Pedosphaera parvula Ellin514: one gene and its partner. The protein of the gene in region 2 interacts with the protein of the main gene of each other region in a pairwise test. Links are inferred from orthologs where the notes say so. Each region holds a gene or a part of one and is shown on either strand. Other genes may lie near its edges.

Region 1 (7,124 bases), on a different replicon or contig from region 2:
ACGCGCAGGAAATCCTCGCTACCCGCTTTGACTATGTGCTTGATGCCATCGATAGCTCTTCTAAAAAATGCCTGATGATCGCGCTGTGCCGTGACAAAGGCATTCCCATTATCACGACCGGGGCTGCGGGCGGTCGTCGTAATCCCGCCGCCATTCAACTGGTTGACCTGACCCAATCCACAAATGACCGTCTCCTGCGGGAAACCCGAAGCAAACTGCGCACCCGCCATGGTTTTCCACGCGGCGAAAAAAAGTTCAACGTCGCCTGTGTCTGCTCAACGGAACTCCCGGTTTATCCCTCTCAGGATGGTTCGGTATGCCCTCAACCCGAACCAGGCACTGACCACCGGCTCAATTGCAGCAGTGGCTTTGGCAGCGCAACTTTCGTGACTGGCGCTTTTGCCTTTCTTGCGACTGCGCATATCGTTCACGAGATTGCGCAACGTGAAAAATAACTGTTGTCAAAGAACTAATCCAGCAGCCTGCCAAACAGTTTCCTAAAGTTCTCTTCAGTTCTCTGCCTCAGCACATCCGCCTGCTCATCCACCAGCTCTGCTACAAAACGATAGATGGCCCCAATGTTAGCCGGGTTGTTCACTGCTTTTCCTGAACTTTCACCAGTGATCGGAAAGTCGGTATATTTTTCCGGCGGCAACATGTCCGGTGCATCGGTCTCGATCAGCAATCGGTCACGCGGCACCTGCCGGAACACCTCCTGTTGCCTGCCTTTTCGTTCCTGGGCAAAATGTCCAGAGATTGAAAAGTAGGCGCCCAGTTTTGCGAGCGGCTGAATCATCTCCTGCGGTCCGCCATAGGAATGGAGCAAAAAACCACACTGCGGTCGAGGTTGTTCCTGTAGCAGTTCCAGCAGCCTTCCCCAGGCGCGCAAACAGTGAATGCTCACCGGCAGGTTTCTTTCAGCAGCCAGCCGTAATTGCCATACAAACACTTCCTCCTGCTGCGGCAGATCGTAATCTTCGATCCATCGATCCAGTCCGATCTCTCCAATCCCTGCCGGAACCTGATTTAGACAAGTCGTCAATTTTTCCTGCCAATGAACAGAACGTTGAGAGACGTACCATGGATGCAAACCAAATGTGGGAATGACCATGCGGTTGTTGCGAGCCAATTCCAACACTGCCGGCCAATCCTGCTCCTGGGTGCCATTGACAACCATCTTTGCGACGTTCAATTCGTTCAATTGCCTCTGTATCGTGCCCAAATGAGGAGAAAGCTCGGTGGCCTGCAAATGGTTATGAGCGTCGTAAAGTGCCGCACTCATTCAAGTTTCCTTTTGGGTTCTGAAACTGAGGTCAATTGAGTCTGGGCATAATCGCGGATTTTTTCCCAGACTCGTGCCAAGCCATTCCGCCGATTGGGGGTTAAATGTTGTGTGATTCCTACTTCAGCCAAAAACGAGGGATCATGGCTCACAATTTCCAAAGGCGTCAGATCACTATAAAAATTGCAAAGCACCGTGGAAATACCCTTCATGATGGCGGATTCGGAATCCGTGTGAAAATAACATTTTCCCTCTTTAAACTCCGACACCAGCCACAGTTTTGCCAGACAACCTTCCACGCGATAAGCATCGATCTTGAACGTTTCCTTCAGCGGCTCCTGTCTGCGGCCTTGTTCCACCACGTAGGCAAATCGTTGCTGCGCATCTTTGAAGTGCGCGAGCTCGGTTAGCAATGCCTGCTTCTTGTCTTTGGCTGTCATGGTTGTTAAAACGTCATTTGCCGAGGCAGACTAGCATCAGGCTCATTACAACACCAGATTGGGGTAATTAGGTATCCAGAGTGATAAATCTACCGGTTGATTCTTCACGTTCCTCTGGCATTTTGTATTATGAGTGCGAAGACATCCACAGTGTCGGTGCCTCGGGACCTCGAAAGGTGCATCAACCCACCGCGTGTACTTTCTTTTAATTTGAAGGATGACGGCAGCATACCCAACAACCCGAAACTACCTCTGTTAATTTATCATCAAGCTATTGATCTAGCTGAGCGCCGAGATCCCGCCTCCATTTTTGAGCGTTTGTTTGCCGCTCACGACTGGGAAGGTTCCTGGCGAAATGGAATTTATACGTTTCACCACTATCACAGCACCACCCACGAAGTCCTTGGTATCTACAATGGCTCGGCCACCGTCCGCTTCGGTGGTGAAAATGGTATCACGCAAAAATTGCGCTACGGCGATGTCGTTATCATTCCAGCTGGTGTGGCTCATAAAAATCTCGGTTCGAGTGCCAACCTTGGAGTTGTCGGCGCTTATCCTGGCGGCCAACCATGGGATATGAATTATGGCCGGAAAGGCGAGCGTCCGCAGGCTGACCATAATATCGCGCACGCTCCATTCCCTGAAGCTGATCCCATCTACAGTCATGAGGGCCCAATCTTCCAATATTGGAACAGTTAACCTCCAGTCTACTTCGTCACGGCTACGTTTCGTGTCGCCGCCCATTGTCCAATATCCTGTTTGGAAATCGCCGCCGCCATAAGCTCCGGAAACAAATCGGGGGTGCAGGCAAATGAAGGAATCTCCATGCCGGCAAATGCTGCGGCGTGTTGATGATCAAACATCGGAGCCCCGTCATCATTTAACGCCAGCAAGGTCACCACCTGCGTCCCCGCAGCTACAATGGATCCCATGCGTTTCAACATTTCCTTGCTGTTGCCACCTTCATAAAGATCGCTGATCAATACAAGAATTGTGTCCTGCGGTTGGCGGATCAATCCCTGGCAATAGCTCAATGCCTTGTTGATATCCGTACCACCTCCCAGTTGCGTGCCAAACAACACATCCACCGGATCACTCAGCTTATCGCTTAAATCCACGACTGCCGTATCGAACACCACCATCCGCGTTTGCACTGCTGGCAGCGATGCGAGTACCGCGCTGAAAATTCCCGCGTAAACCACCGAAGTTGCCATCGACCCACTCTGATCCACGCACAAAATAATGTCGCGAAGCGATGAGCGCTTGCGTCCGTAACCAATCCGTGTTTCTGGGACAATCGTGCGATACTCCGGTTGATAATGTTTCAAGTTGGCCCGAATGGTGCGGTTCCAATCAATTTCATTGTGCCGCGGCCTGCGATTGCGTGTCGCGCGATTCAAGCTCCCCATCACCGCCTGTCGCATCGGATTCGCCAGTTTCCGTTCCAACTCTTCAACTACCTTCCGAACAACCATCCGTGCCGTTTCCCTAGTCTTGCTCGGCATGATGTTTTTCAAGGCCAACAGATTCGCCACCAGGTGCACATCCGGTTGGACTGCCTGCAACAATTCCGGCTCCAGCAACATCTGCTGCAGATTCAATCGTTCCAATGCATCCTTCTGCATCACCTGCACCACTGTTGAAGGGAAGTAAGTCCGAATATCTCCCAGCCAGCGCGAAACGTTGGGATTCGAACTGCCAAGTCCGCCCTTCCGCTCGGACTCATAAAGCGCACCCAATGCCTTGTCCATTCCAGCGTCGGTTCCGGACAGCCCAAAGCCTGTCCCGTCTGCCTCATCTCCACCCAAAACCAACCGCCACCGTCTCAATCTTTCCTCTTTATTCTGTGTAGCTGTGGACATGGTAAATTCCCTTTAGTTTTCAATTCCCAACAACTTTGCAACCAACGGCAGAACCTTCGCTGCGCGTTCCTCGTCGAAATCCATCTTTTGCACCTGGCTTGCAAGCTTTGACGTTCCGCTCCGCACTCGTTCGCCCATCTGCCTTCTTTCGGGTGCGGAGAAGGTCGAAAAAGTTCTCCGCAGCAGAGGCAGTAATGCTGTAAAGGTTTCATCCTTCAACTCGCAAACCCACTCATCCAACACCTGCCACAACGATTCATCGTGCAGGAGCAACAATCCGCTTCCTTTGAGAAAACCTTCCACCCAGGCCGCCGCCTGAACAGGCTCATTCGCGGTGGATAATGCCAATCCCATCCGCCGCGCCGATTCCTCCCGGCTGAAAACTCCCGCATCCATCAGCAGGCGACAACACCGCCCCGCTAACAATCCGTGAATTCCTTGCTGCTGCGAGAGTTGTTTTAAAACTGTCTGCCACGCCTTGAGATACTCTTCCTTTTGCAACAGTGAGAGCGCACTTTGAACCGCCAGCAAACGTTCGAACATATCTGCTGCCGCCTCATCATCCAGCGAAGCACATGCTACCGGCAACCCAATGCAAATTCTCGCCACCAATCCCGAAACAATCTGATCGATCAACGTCGAGTCTGTCTGACGCACGTTGCCATATCTTAAAATCTGCGCCAATGGCGGCAGCGCGGCCATCAACTGCGGCACATCACTCGCCACCGCTGCTTCGTTTTGCAGCCGGACCATGATATGCCGAATCGCATCAGGCAAATCAGCCAGCAACGTTTGGTCCAACAACGCCGTCAATTCCGGCAACGCCGGCGCCTCCTCTGCCAATTTATACGCCCGACCCGACGCCGCACTCGCCACCGTGTTTCCCCAAATGGCTGCCTCAATAATCGCGACCGCAAATTCCGGCTGCCATCGCACGCGCCACACTTCGTGAAAAGTCCCTTTCTTCCCGCTCGCCCGCTCTGCCTGGCCCCATGGAATGTTCAATAAATTCAGTCGATGCAACAATTGGCTCCGTCCAAGATCCGTATCTTTGCGTAAGTCCAGGTCCAGCATTTTCTCCAAAGCCTCCGGCGGCAAACGCAGTCGTTTCTGCTCGCGTTGCAAATCCTGTTGCAATGGCACCACCGGCGTTTCATCCGGCACTTTGCCCAGACGCTCGCTCACCACGAGCTTGTCATGGATCAACCGCAACGGCAGATGTTCGCCGTGACACAAAACCGTTTGCGTTGCTTCATTTAATTCGGGCAGGCCGGGCAGGGGACGACTCCTCACTGCCGCCAACGACTCCGCCAGCCGCACGGTTTCAATCACGCTAGCTGACGACGCATCCAAATCTTCTCCGCGCAGCAGATGCGCCACCCGCGTCAGCCACTTGATGATAATATCCTGCGTCTCCGCGTTCCTGCCTTTCTTGCCATCCCGGCAATCCCACAGGTGCTGATACCATCCCGGCGATTCAATCCCCGCGCCATAACCGCTCGCAAACGCCAGCCGCCCGTAAGTCCACGGCACCCACGTCGCCTGGACCTTCACTTTCAGCAATCCTTTCAGCAACTCCGCGTCCTCCTTCGCCGCTGGCATTTTCGTCAATGCCGGCGCATGCCAAGCTCCACACACAACCGCTATTCGCTGAAATCCTTCCTTCTCCGCCACGCGAATGGTCTGCCGCATGTGCGCTTCACGTCGTTGCTCGCGAAGCGGATTGAGTATCGCCAATGAAGATTCCAACGACGCCTCGCGTAATGCCGTCATTGCCTCCAGAATCGCTTCAAACAGTTCCGTGCTATTATGCCGATGCTCCACCATGTGTTCCCACCAACGCTCGCTGTCGCTATAACCCGCCGCTTCCGCCAGGTGGGCGAGGGGATCACGTTGCAACAAGGCTTTCAAAGCAGGTAACAATGCTGGCTCTATCGGCTGTTCCTGAGTAATTTCGCATTCCTCACACTCTGCTTCCGCATCGGCTTCATCACCTTTGACTGCGATCTCCTTTGCCTCCAAAGCTTCCTCCGCCAATTGATGTGTCAGCGGCAAATCCATGAAGCGCACCGGAACATTTTTGCCGAAGCCATATCGCAGGGCCTGCCATTCGGGCGAGAACACCGCAAACGGATAATAAACTGCCTGCTTGGGATTCTCCGGCACATAGACGAGCAACGCCACCGGCGGTTCCATCTGTTCATGCATCAGCAGCGGTAGCGCTGCTTCCGCATCGGGTGGACCTTCCACCAAAATCATGTCAGGCTTCAACGCTTCCAGCGCCTCGCGCAAACTCCGCGCTGAGCCGGGACCATGATGTCTTATACCAAAGATATGAACCGACATGGTGATATCCTTCCTGGCTCAATCGTGATTTTTGCAAGCCCGGTACAAATCCTTCCAACCGTCCCGCTCCTTCACCACGGTTTCCAAATATTCCTGCCACACAACCCGGTCTTGAATCGGATCCTTCACCACCGCTCCGATCAAACCACTCGCCACATCGGCCGCCCGCATCGTTCCATCGCCAAAATGCGCCGCGAGTGAAAGCCCATTGTTCACCACTGAAATGGCTTCCGCTGTGCTGAGAGTTCCCGTGGGCGATTTCACCTTGGTTTTTCCATCCGCTGTCGCTCCGCTGCGTAACTCGCGAAATACCGTTACGATCCGCCGTATCTCCTCCAAGGCTGGTGGTTCGGCCGGCAATTCCAGCGCGCGCCCCAAACTCTCCACCCGCTGTTGCACGATGCTCACTTCTTCCTCGATCGAATCCGGCAGCGGCAGCACCACGGTGTTAAAGCGCCGCTTCAACGCGCTCGAAAGTTCATTCACCCCGCGATCCCGATTGTTTGCGGTGGCAATCACATTGAATCCTTTCACCGCCTGCACTTCTTCTCCCAGTTCAGGAATTGGCAGTGTCTTTTCCGACAAAATCGTGATCAACGAATCCTGCACGTCAGCGGGAATGCGTGTCAGTTCCTCGACCCGCGCAATCTTTCCCTCCTGCATCGCGCGCATCAATGGACTCGCCACCAGCGCCTTCCGCGATGGCCCCTCCGCCAGCAACCGCGCATAATTCCAACCATAGCGCACCGATTCCTCACTCGTTCCCGCCGTGCCCTGCACCAGCAACGTCGAGTCCCCCGCAATCGCCGCCGCCAGATGTTCGGCGACCCAGGTCTTCGCCGTGCCCGGCACTCCCAGCAAGAGCAGCGCCCGATCCGTCGCCAGCGTCGCAATCGCAATTTCAATCACCCGCCGGTTGCCGATATATTTTGGCGACACCACAAACCCGTCGTCCAGTTTTCCACCCAGCAGGTAAGTCGCCACTGCCCATGGCGATAATTGCCAGCGCGGCGGACGCGTCTTCGTATCCACCTTCGCCAGTTTTGATAATTCCTCCGCATACTGTTGTTCCGCATGTTCCCTTAATGCATTCATAATGTTTTATTTCAAATTAAGTCGAAGTTTTTCCCGTTTTAAATTGCGGCAAATGATTGGCGGACACGAGAGATGGCCTACGCGGAACACGAAACACGC
Region 2 (7,220 bases):
AGGAGGCGTTGAATTTGATGTAGGGAAGGTATGGCCACGAAAAGGCACAAAAAACACAAAAAGGGAGTCGGGAATGACTCGTTACAAATCAACTGGACTGTATGACGCAACCTGCCTGAGGTGGTGAGCAAGGGATCTTGAGTTAACTTGAACTAACCCGAGTTAACTCGAGTTAACGGCACATCTTTTTATTTTTGAATTTTGAAAAGGAATGGCCACGAAAAGGCACAAGATGCACAAACATGAAACCGGATTTTTGCCTGCAGAATGGCGCACTGGTGTTTATGGATGATTGGAGGGAGATTGAGCATGGTATTTGTAAGAACAGTTTTTAATGGTGAGGCGCAGGGGCGGAAGGCAGACCGTCTTCAGGGCCTTTTGGGGTTCGTGTGTAGATGGCTGATGCGGGGTGGTTTGCAAGAGCAGCCGCGAGATTGGCTATCTACTTGCAGAATGGGCTCCTTCATGGGATGCTAGGGTTTGTATTGTCGCTCAGATGTAACACTTTGTATTTAGGGCTGATAGAAGTTATCGACTATGATTCCAGGCACGCAAAATCAGGCAGCAACAGATTCCTTTTGGGAAAAGTTCGAACGGTTGGAGAAGGAAATCAAAAATCCTTCGTGGCTGTTTCCGATTCGGAAGGCAAGCATCGCGCGATTCGCCGAGCTGGGTTTCCCGACATTGAAGGATGAGGATTGGCGCTTCACCAACGTGGGGCCGATCACGAAGCTGCCGTTCAAGCCGGTTTTTACCTATTCGAAGGAGAGCCTGAATGAGGCGGCGATTAATCAATTTGCGTTTACGAGTTTGAAGTCGAGCAAGTTGGTTTTCGTGAATGGGCATTTTTCGAAGGAGCTATCCCACATACTGCCGCAGAAAGATGGAATCAAGGTGGGGAGTCTGGCGGCGGCGTTGGAGGCGGATTCGGCTTTGTTGGAAAAGCATCTGGGACGTTACGTGAAGCCCGAAGGCACGGCGTTCTCGGCGTTGAACACGGCGTTTTTTCATGATGGCGCTTTTATCCATGTGCCGGCGGGCAAGGTGATCGAGGAGCCGGTGCATTTGTTGTTCGTGACGACTTCGAAGGAACCGGGCACAACGGTGCATCCGCGCAATTTGATTATCGCGGAGCGCGGGAGTCAGGCGACGGTCATCGAGAGTTATGTCAGCACGGTGGATGGGCCGTATTTCACGAATGTGGTGAGTGAGATGGTCATTGGTGAAGACGCGGTGGTGGAGCATTGCAAGTTTCAGGACGAGAGTCCGGAGGCGTTTCACATTGCAGCGGTCAATGTGCAACTCGGAAAGGGTTGCAATTTTATTGCTCATTCCATTGCCTTGGGTGCGAAACTTTCGCGCAACAATATCTGGACGAACCTGGATGCGGAACGGGTGGAATGCGTGCTGAATGGTCTTTACCTCACGAAGGACGAGCAGTTGGCGGACAACCATATGATCGTGGAGCATGCGAAACCGCATTGCAACAGCCACGAGTATTACAACGGAATTTTAGCCGGCAAATCGCGGGGAGTTTTTCACGGTCGCATTTTGGTGCGTCCGGATGCGCAGAAGACGGATGCGAAGCAGACCAACAAAAACCTGTTGCTCTCGGATGACGCGACGATTGATACGAAGCCGCAACTGGAAATTTATGCCGATGACGTGAAGTGCACGCACGGCGCGACGGTGGGGCAGTTGAATGAAGAGTCGATTTTTTATCTGCGCGCGCGCGGCATCGGCAAGGAAACGGCGCGGCGGATGTTGATCCATTCCTTTGCCGGCGAAATTATTGCCCGGGTGCGAAATGCGGCGTTGCGTGAGGAATTGGATGCGATCGTTTGGGATCGCCTGGAACAGAATGCTTTGGCTGGTGAGAAGAAATGAATGATGCATGCGCGTGCTTCGGCTCGCGACTGAGATATGTCTGAAGATTTGGATGATTTATATCAGCAAGTGATCCTGGATCACTGCAAATCACCGCGCAATTTCCACACGTTGGAAGGGGCGAATCGCAAGGGCGAAGGTTACAATCCGCTCTGTGGCGATAATTACACCGTCTTTCTGAAAATGAATGGCGATACCGTGGAGGATGCAGCTTTCCAAGGCTCAGGCTGTTGCATTTCCAAGGCTTCGGCATCATTGCTCACCAGCATCATCAAAGGCAAAAGCAAAGCTGAGGTGAAGGAATTGTTCAAGAAGGTGCACACGATGGTGACTACCGGGGAGGTGGATGATGAAGGGGTGGGCAAGTTGGCGGTGTTCGCGGGTGTCCATAAATTTCCAGCGCGCGTCAAATGTGCGATCCTTTCCTGGCACGCAGCAGTGGCCGCAGTGGAGGGTCAGGATGGACCGGTGACGACGGAAAACGAGAACACATAGACAGCTCAAACGTATCCACCAAGACAGGATGCTCCTTTTCGGTTATATTTTTAAATCGATATGAACAGCAACGAACCAGTCACATTGAAGCGCGATTGCGAGGCTTCGGTTATCCCGGTGGGAACGAAGGTTTCCTTGTTGGCCGGCGAGCAAGCCTACATTACTCAATCACTGGGCGGCAGTTACACGGTGATCGTGAATGGCAATATGTTCCGCATCGATGGCAAGGATGCGGATGCCCTGGGATTGGAAGTGGAGGCGCCGACGAGACGCGTCCCGACCTCAACCACCTATGGGCCCATCACGCAGGAAAAGCTGGATACGGAAGTATGGAATCAGTTGCGCAGTTGCTACGACCCGGAAATTCCGGTGAACATTGTCGATCTCGGGCTGGTTTACGATTGCAAGATTGAACCGATTCCCGGCGCGTCAGAAAGCTTTCGAGTGGATGTGAAGATGACTTTAACGGCGCCAGGTTGCGGCATGGGCCCCACCTTGCAAGCGGATGTGCAAAACAAGTTGCTCTCCCTTGAAGGGGTGGATGATGTGAATGTGGAACTGGTGTGGGAGCCGCAATGGAATCAGGGCATGCTCACTGAAGCCGCCAAGCTGCAACTAGGGCTGATGTAATTTTTTCAAGCCGATGATTTCCGAAACCACCATTTCAACTCAGCAGAAAAAGATGATTGATTGGGCCAAACTACGCGCCGATTTTCCCATCCTGGATCAGCAGGTCCATGGGCATCCATTGGTTTATTTGGATAATGCAGCGAGCAGCCAGAAGCCTCGCGCGGTGATCGATTGCCTCTCAAATTATTATGAGAAGGACAATGCGAACGTGCATCGCGGCATACATGAATTGAGCAATCGGGCGACAGCGGCGTTTGAAGCTTCCCGGCAGCGGGTCGCGACGTTCATCAACGCGAAAACCCAGGACGAAATCATTTTCACGCGCGGCACAACGGAAGGCATCAATTTAATTGCTGCTTCCTGGGGCAGCAAAAACATCAAGGCTGGCGATAAGATTTTGCTAACGGAGATGGAGCATCACAGCAACATCGTTCCCTGGCAATTGCTCGCCGAGAAGACTGGCGCGAAGCTGGTCTATATCCCAGTGACAGGCGATGAAGGATTGCTGGACCTCAGCAAGCTGGACCAACTGCTCACGCCTGAAGTGAAGCTTTTTGCCTTCACCCATATTTCCAACACGCTCGGCACGCTAAATCCGGTGGCGGAGTTGTGTGAACGCGCGCGCAAATTGGGTGTGACCACGCTGGTTGACGCTGCGCAGAGCGCCGGACATTTGCCGCTCGATGTTCAATCGCTCGGTTGCGATTTCCTCGTATTCTCAGGACACAAGATTTGCGGGCCAACCGGTATTGGCGTGCTTTGGGGGCGGCAGGAGATTTTGGACAACATGCCACCTTATCACGGTGGCGGTGAAATGATCGTGACGGTTGATTTCTTCAAGAGCACTTTCAAGAAAGCGCCGCATCGGTTTGAAGCTGGCACACCGGACATTTCAGGCGTCATTGCCCTGCATGCCGCGCTGGATTATCTCGATGCGGTTGGCCGTGAAAACATTTTCAAACATGACCAGGAGTTGGCCACCTACTGTTACGATCAGTTGGCGCAGCTTAAGAATGTGCGGTTGTTTGGACCGAAGACCGGTCGCGCCGGATTGGTGAGCTTCCTGCTGGAGGACGTGCACGCGCACGATGTCGTGACCGTGGCCGACCAACGTGGTGTGGCTCTCCGCGGCGGGCATCATTGCAACCAGCCTTTGATGAAGAAACTCGGCATCGCCTCGACTGCGCGGGCGAGTTTTTATTTCTATAATACCCGCGCCGAGGTGGATCGCTTCATCGAGGTGACCCGGGAAATTCAAAAGTTTTTTGGAGCATAAAGTTATGGCTGCAACACCAGAATCCATCGGGCCAAAATCAAACATGGGTGAAGTGCTGGAAGCGTTTCCCGGAGCACAACGCGCGATGTTCCGCCGTTATCACATTGGCGGCTGCAGTAGTTGCGGGTTTCAGATGACTGAGACATTGGAACAGGTTTGCGCCCGCAATAACAATTTGGCAGTGGATGAAGTGTTGGCTCATATCCGGAGCAGTCACGAAGACGATGCCAGGATATTGATTTCGGCGAAGGAATTGGCCGGGCTCTTGAAAAGCGGCACAGAAGTTAAGTTGATTGATATTCGCTCGCGGGAGGAATATGAGGCGACTCATATCGATGGCGCCATTTTGCTTTCACAGCCTGTGATGCAGGAGATTTTGGCAAAGTGGGATCCAAACAAATTATTGGTGCTCATTGATCATGCGGGTAAACAGGGTTTGGACGCTGCCGCGTATTTCACTGGTCATGGTTTAAAAAACGTGCGCTGCCTGCGTGGCGGCATTGATGCCTGGGCTCAGGAAGTGGATGACAATGTTCCACGTTATCAGTTGGCGTAAGGATTCTGTTATGGACAAGGATTTGGAAAAGAGAATTCGTGAAGCGATGCTCAACCCGCAAAACATGGGTGAACTTGCGAACGCCGATAGCGTCGGCACCGTGGGCAATTCCGATTGCGGCGAGATGCTACGCCTGTGGGTGAAATTCAAGGATGACAATGGCAGGAAGGTCATCGACAAAGCCACCTTCCAATCATTTGGTTGTGAGACGGCGATTGCCGTGGCGAGCCTCGCCACAGAGTTGATTCGGGGCAAAACGGCCGAGGAAGCCCTCGCGTTAAAAACCGAAGATTTGGCGGGTGAACTTGGGCCATTGCCGCCCATGAAAATTCATTGTGCGCAACTCGTGGAAGGCGCCCTTCGCTCTGCGCTTGAACCTGGCGAAGAGTTAAAGCCTGCCTCCGCCCCGGCTCCGATGGCCGTTTCTCAAGCCTCAGCCAATTTGGGTGACAGCCTGAAACCCAAGGAAGGTGTTAAGATCGTTTTCCTTAACAAAAAGCAGGATGCCCAATAGCCGCTTTGCAGCCCGGACATCCTGCTGGAGTCTGAAGAAAGTTAGTTCTTAGCTTCGAAAACAATTTTTCCGCCCACCATGGTCATCAAGACTTTGGTGCCACGCACATCGTTCACGGAACATTTCAAGATGTCTCGATCGACGATGATGAGATCCGCAAACTTATCAGCCTCCAATGAGCCTTTTTTAGTCTCCTCAAAATTCAAATAGGCATTGTTGATCGTATAAAAACGGATGGCCTGCTCTCGAGTTAATTTCTCGTCTGGATTGAGGACACGACCACTTTCAGTCATGCGAGCGAGTGTGATCCACATGCCCAGCCAGGGATTCCATGGATTGGCAGCATCAATGGAGTCAAGCTTCACCATATGATCACTGCCTCCGCCGATAATGATGCCTTCGTCAAACCACGTTTTAAAAGGCTGGAAGTTTTCCATGCGTTTTTCACCCAAAGTTCTGAGCAGGCTATCCCCATCCTTATAAAGCCATGCAGGCTGCATGTCGGCGGCCACCCCGAGTCTCTTGCATTTTTCCCAATTCTGGGCTGTCTGAAAATTACCGTGAGTAATCAAAAAGCGCCGCTGCGTAATATTGGTTTTGAACTGAATGGATTGGTATGTGTTTAACAACGCATCCATTGCAGCATCCCCCGCACAATGTGCTGTCAACTGCCACCCACGCTGGGCGGCTTCGAGATAAAGCTCAGTCAGGATTTCCGTGTTGGGATAGAGAATTCCTCGGTAGGCGGCTTCGGTGATCTGATAGGTCGGCCCCACGCCCCATGGCGTACGCATATAAGCGGTGCCGATAAGCATGCCCCCGTCCATGAAGGTTTTGAGCGGCCCAATGCGCACCCAATCGTCTCCCACACCGGTTGGACCATAAGGAAGCTTGTCCGGACCGGCATTGGTGATGGCATCCAGGCGAAGAATCGACTCTTCGATATTAGTGGCGAGTTCGATAACGCGCGTACAATTAATTCGCACCGTCAACTCATTGGATTTGCTGAGACGACGAAACATGTCAATCGCCTCAGGTTCAGTCCGACGCTCGCCAATGCTGGTAATACCCTGTTCGTTGTACAAATGGTACAGATGCTTCAATGCCTCTTGATGTTCTGCAGGCGTGGGCTCTTTCACGGGTGCCGGGAGAGCAAGCAGTTGTGCAGCATTGCGCAGAAGCCCCGTGGGCTTAAGCGTCTTGGGATTCTTCACCACCTCACCCGAAGGAGGATTAGTGGTTGAGCTCGAAATTTTTGACAGTTCCAGGGCCTTGGAATTGGCCATGGATACAGGACCACAATTCCAATACACAGGATTATTGGAAGCCGCCTTGTCCAACTCCACCAAGGTGGGGAGCCGCCCCTCTTTTAAGCGTGTGGGATAAACTCTTTCCAAAATAATCCAACTTCCCGGAGGCTTTTCTTCAGTCTGCTTACGAATATAATGCAGAGCCTCGGCAATGGATTCGAAATTGGGCTGCGTTCCTGCAAATTCACTGACCGATGCCTTGTACGAGTGCACATGGCTGTCGTACAACCCGGGCATGACCGACTTTCCCTTCGCCTCAATGATGCGGGTGTTTGGTCCGGCGTAACGGGCAATTTCCTTGTTTTTGCCCACCGCAAGGATGCGATCACCCTTAACGGCAATTGCCTCTTCGACAGCAAATTTGGAATTTACCGTGACAACCTTGGCATTCTGGATGATGAGGTCGGCAGTCTCGGAGGCCTGGTTCGCTTTGCAAACAGTCGAACCAAGCACTGCACAAGAAAGGGACACTACCGCGAGGATGTTACTCAATTTCATAAATAATACCGGCTTTGCACCGCAGATTTTTGCACACATTCAGAGTCGCAATTC

The links.
Region 1: the proteins of CFLAV_RS08840 (region 2) and CFLAV_RS06815 interact in binary tests that used the Escherichia coli proteins (3 or more experiments, as listed by UniProt). The link is inferred for Pedosphaera parvula Ellin514 from one-to-one orthologs.

The regions. Positions count from the first base shown.
Region 1 is NZ_ABOX02000006.1:165,145-172,268, forward strand. Bases 1-2,704 are described here. They hold CFLAV_RS06815 (SufE family protein), read right to left. Parts: upstream 1,723-2,704; coding sequence 1,279-1,722; downstream 1-1,278. Other genes in these bases: CFLAV_RS06805 (tRNA threonylcarbamoyladenosine dehydratase), read left to right, coding at 1-455; CFLAV_RS06810 (TatD family hydrolase), read right to left, coding at 470-1,282; CFLAV_RS33935 (cupin domain-containing protein), read left to right, coding at 1,852-2,421; CFLAV_RS06825 (VWA domain-containing protein), read right to left, coding at 2,430-2,704. In the rest of the region: more of CFLAV_RS06825, read right to left, coding at 2,705-3,584; CFLAV_RS06830 (DUF5682 family protein), read right to left, coding at 3,597-5,930; CFLAV_RS06835 (ATP-binding protein), read right to left, coding at 5,949-7,025. UniProt on the Escherichia coli protein: Participates in cysteine desulfuration mediated by SufS. Cysteine desulfuration mobilizes sulfur from L-cysteine to yield L-alanine and constitutes an essential step in sulfur metabolism for biosynthesis of a variety of sulfur-containing biomolecules.
Region 2 is NZ_ABOX02000008.1:199,616-206,835, reverse strand. The notes cover bases 2,357-5,156. They hold CFLAV_RS08840 (cysteine desulfurase), read left to right. Parts: upstream 2,357-3,025; coding sequence 3,026-4,288; downstream 4,289-5,156. Other genes in these bases: CFLAV_RS08830 (iron-sulfur cluster scaffold-like protein), read left to right, coding at 4,855-5,156; CFLAV_RS08835 (rhodanese-like domain-containing protein), read left to right, coding at 4,293-4,844; sufT (putative Fe-S cluster assembly protein SufT), read left to right, coding at 2,443-3,012; sufU (Fe-S cluster assembly sulfur transfer protein SufU), read left to right, coding at 2,357-2,382. Outside these bases: Fe-S cluster assembly protein SufD, read left to right, coding at 538-1,887; more of sufU, read left to right, coding at 1,924-2,356; more of CFLAV_RS08830, read left to right, coding at 5,157-5,358; CFLAV_RS08825 (amidohydrolase), read right to left, coding at 5,400-7,166. UniProt on the Escherichia coli protein: Cysteine desulfurases mobilize the sulfur from L-cysteine to yield L-alanine, an essential step in sulfur metabolism for biosynthesis of a variety of sulfur-containing biomolecules.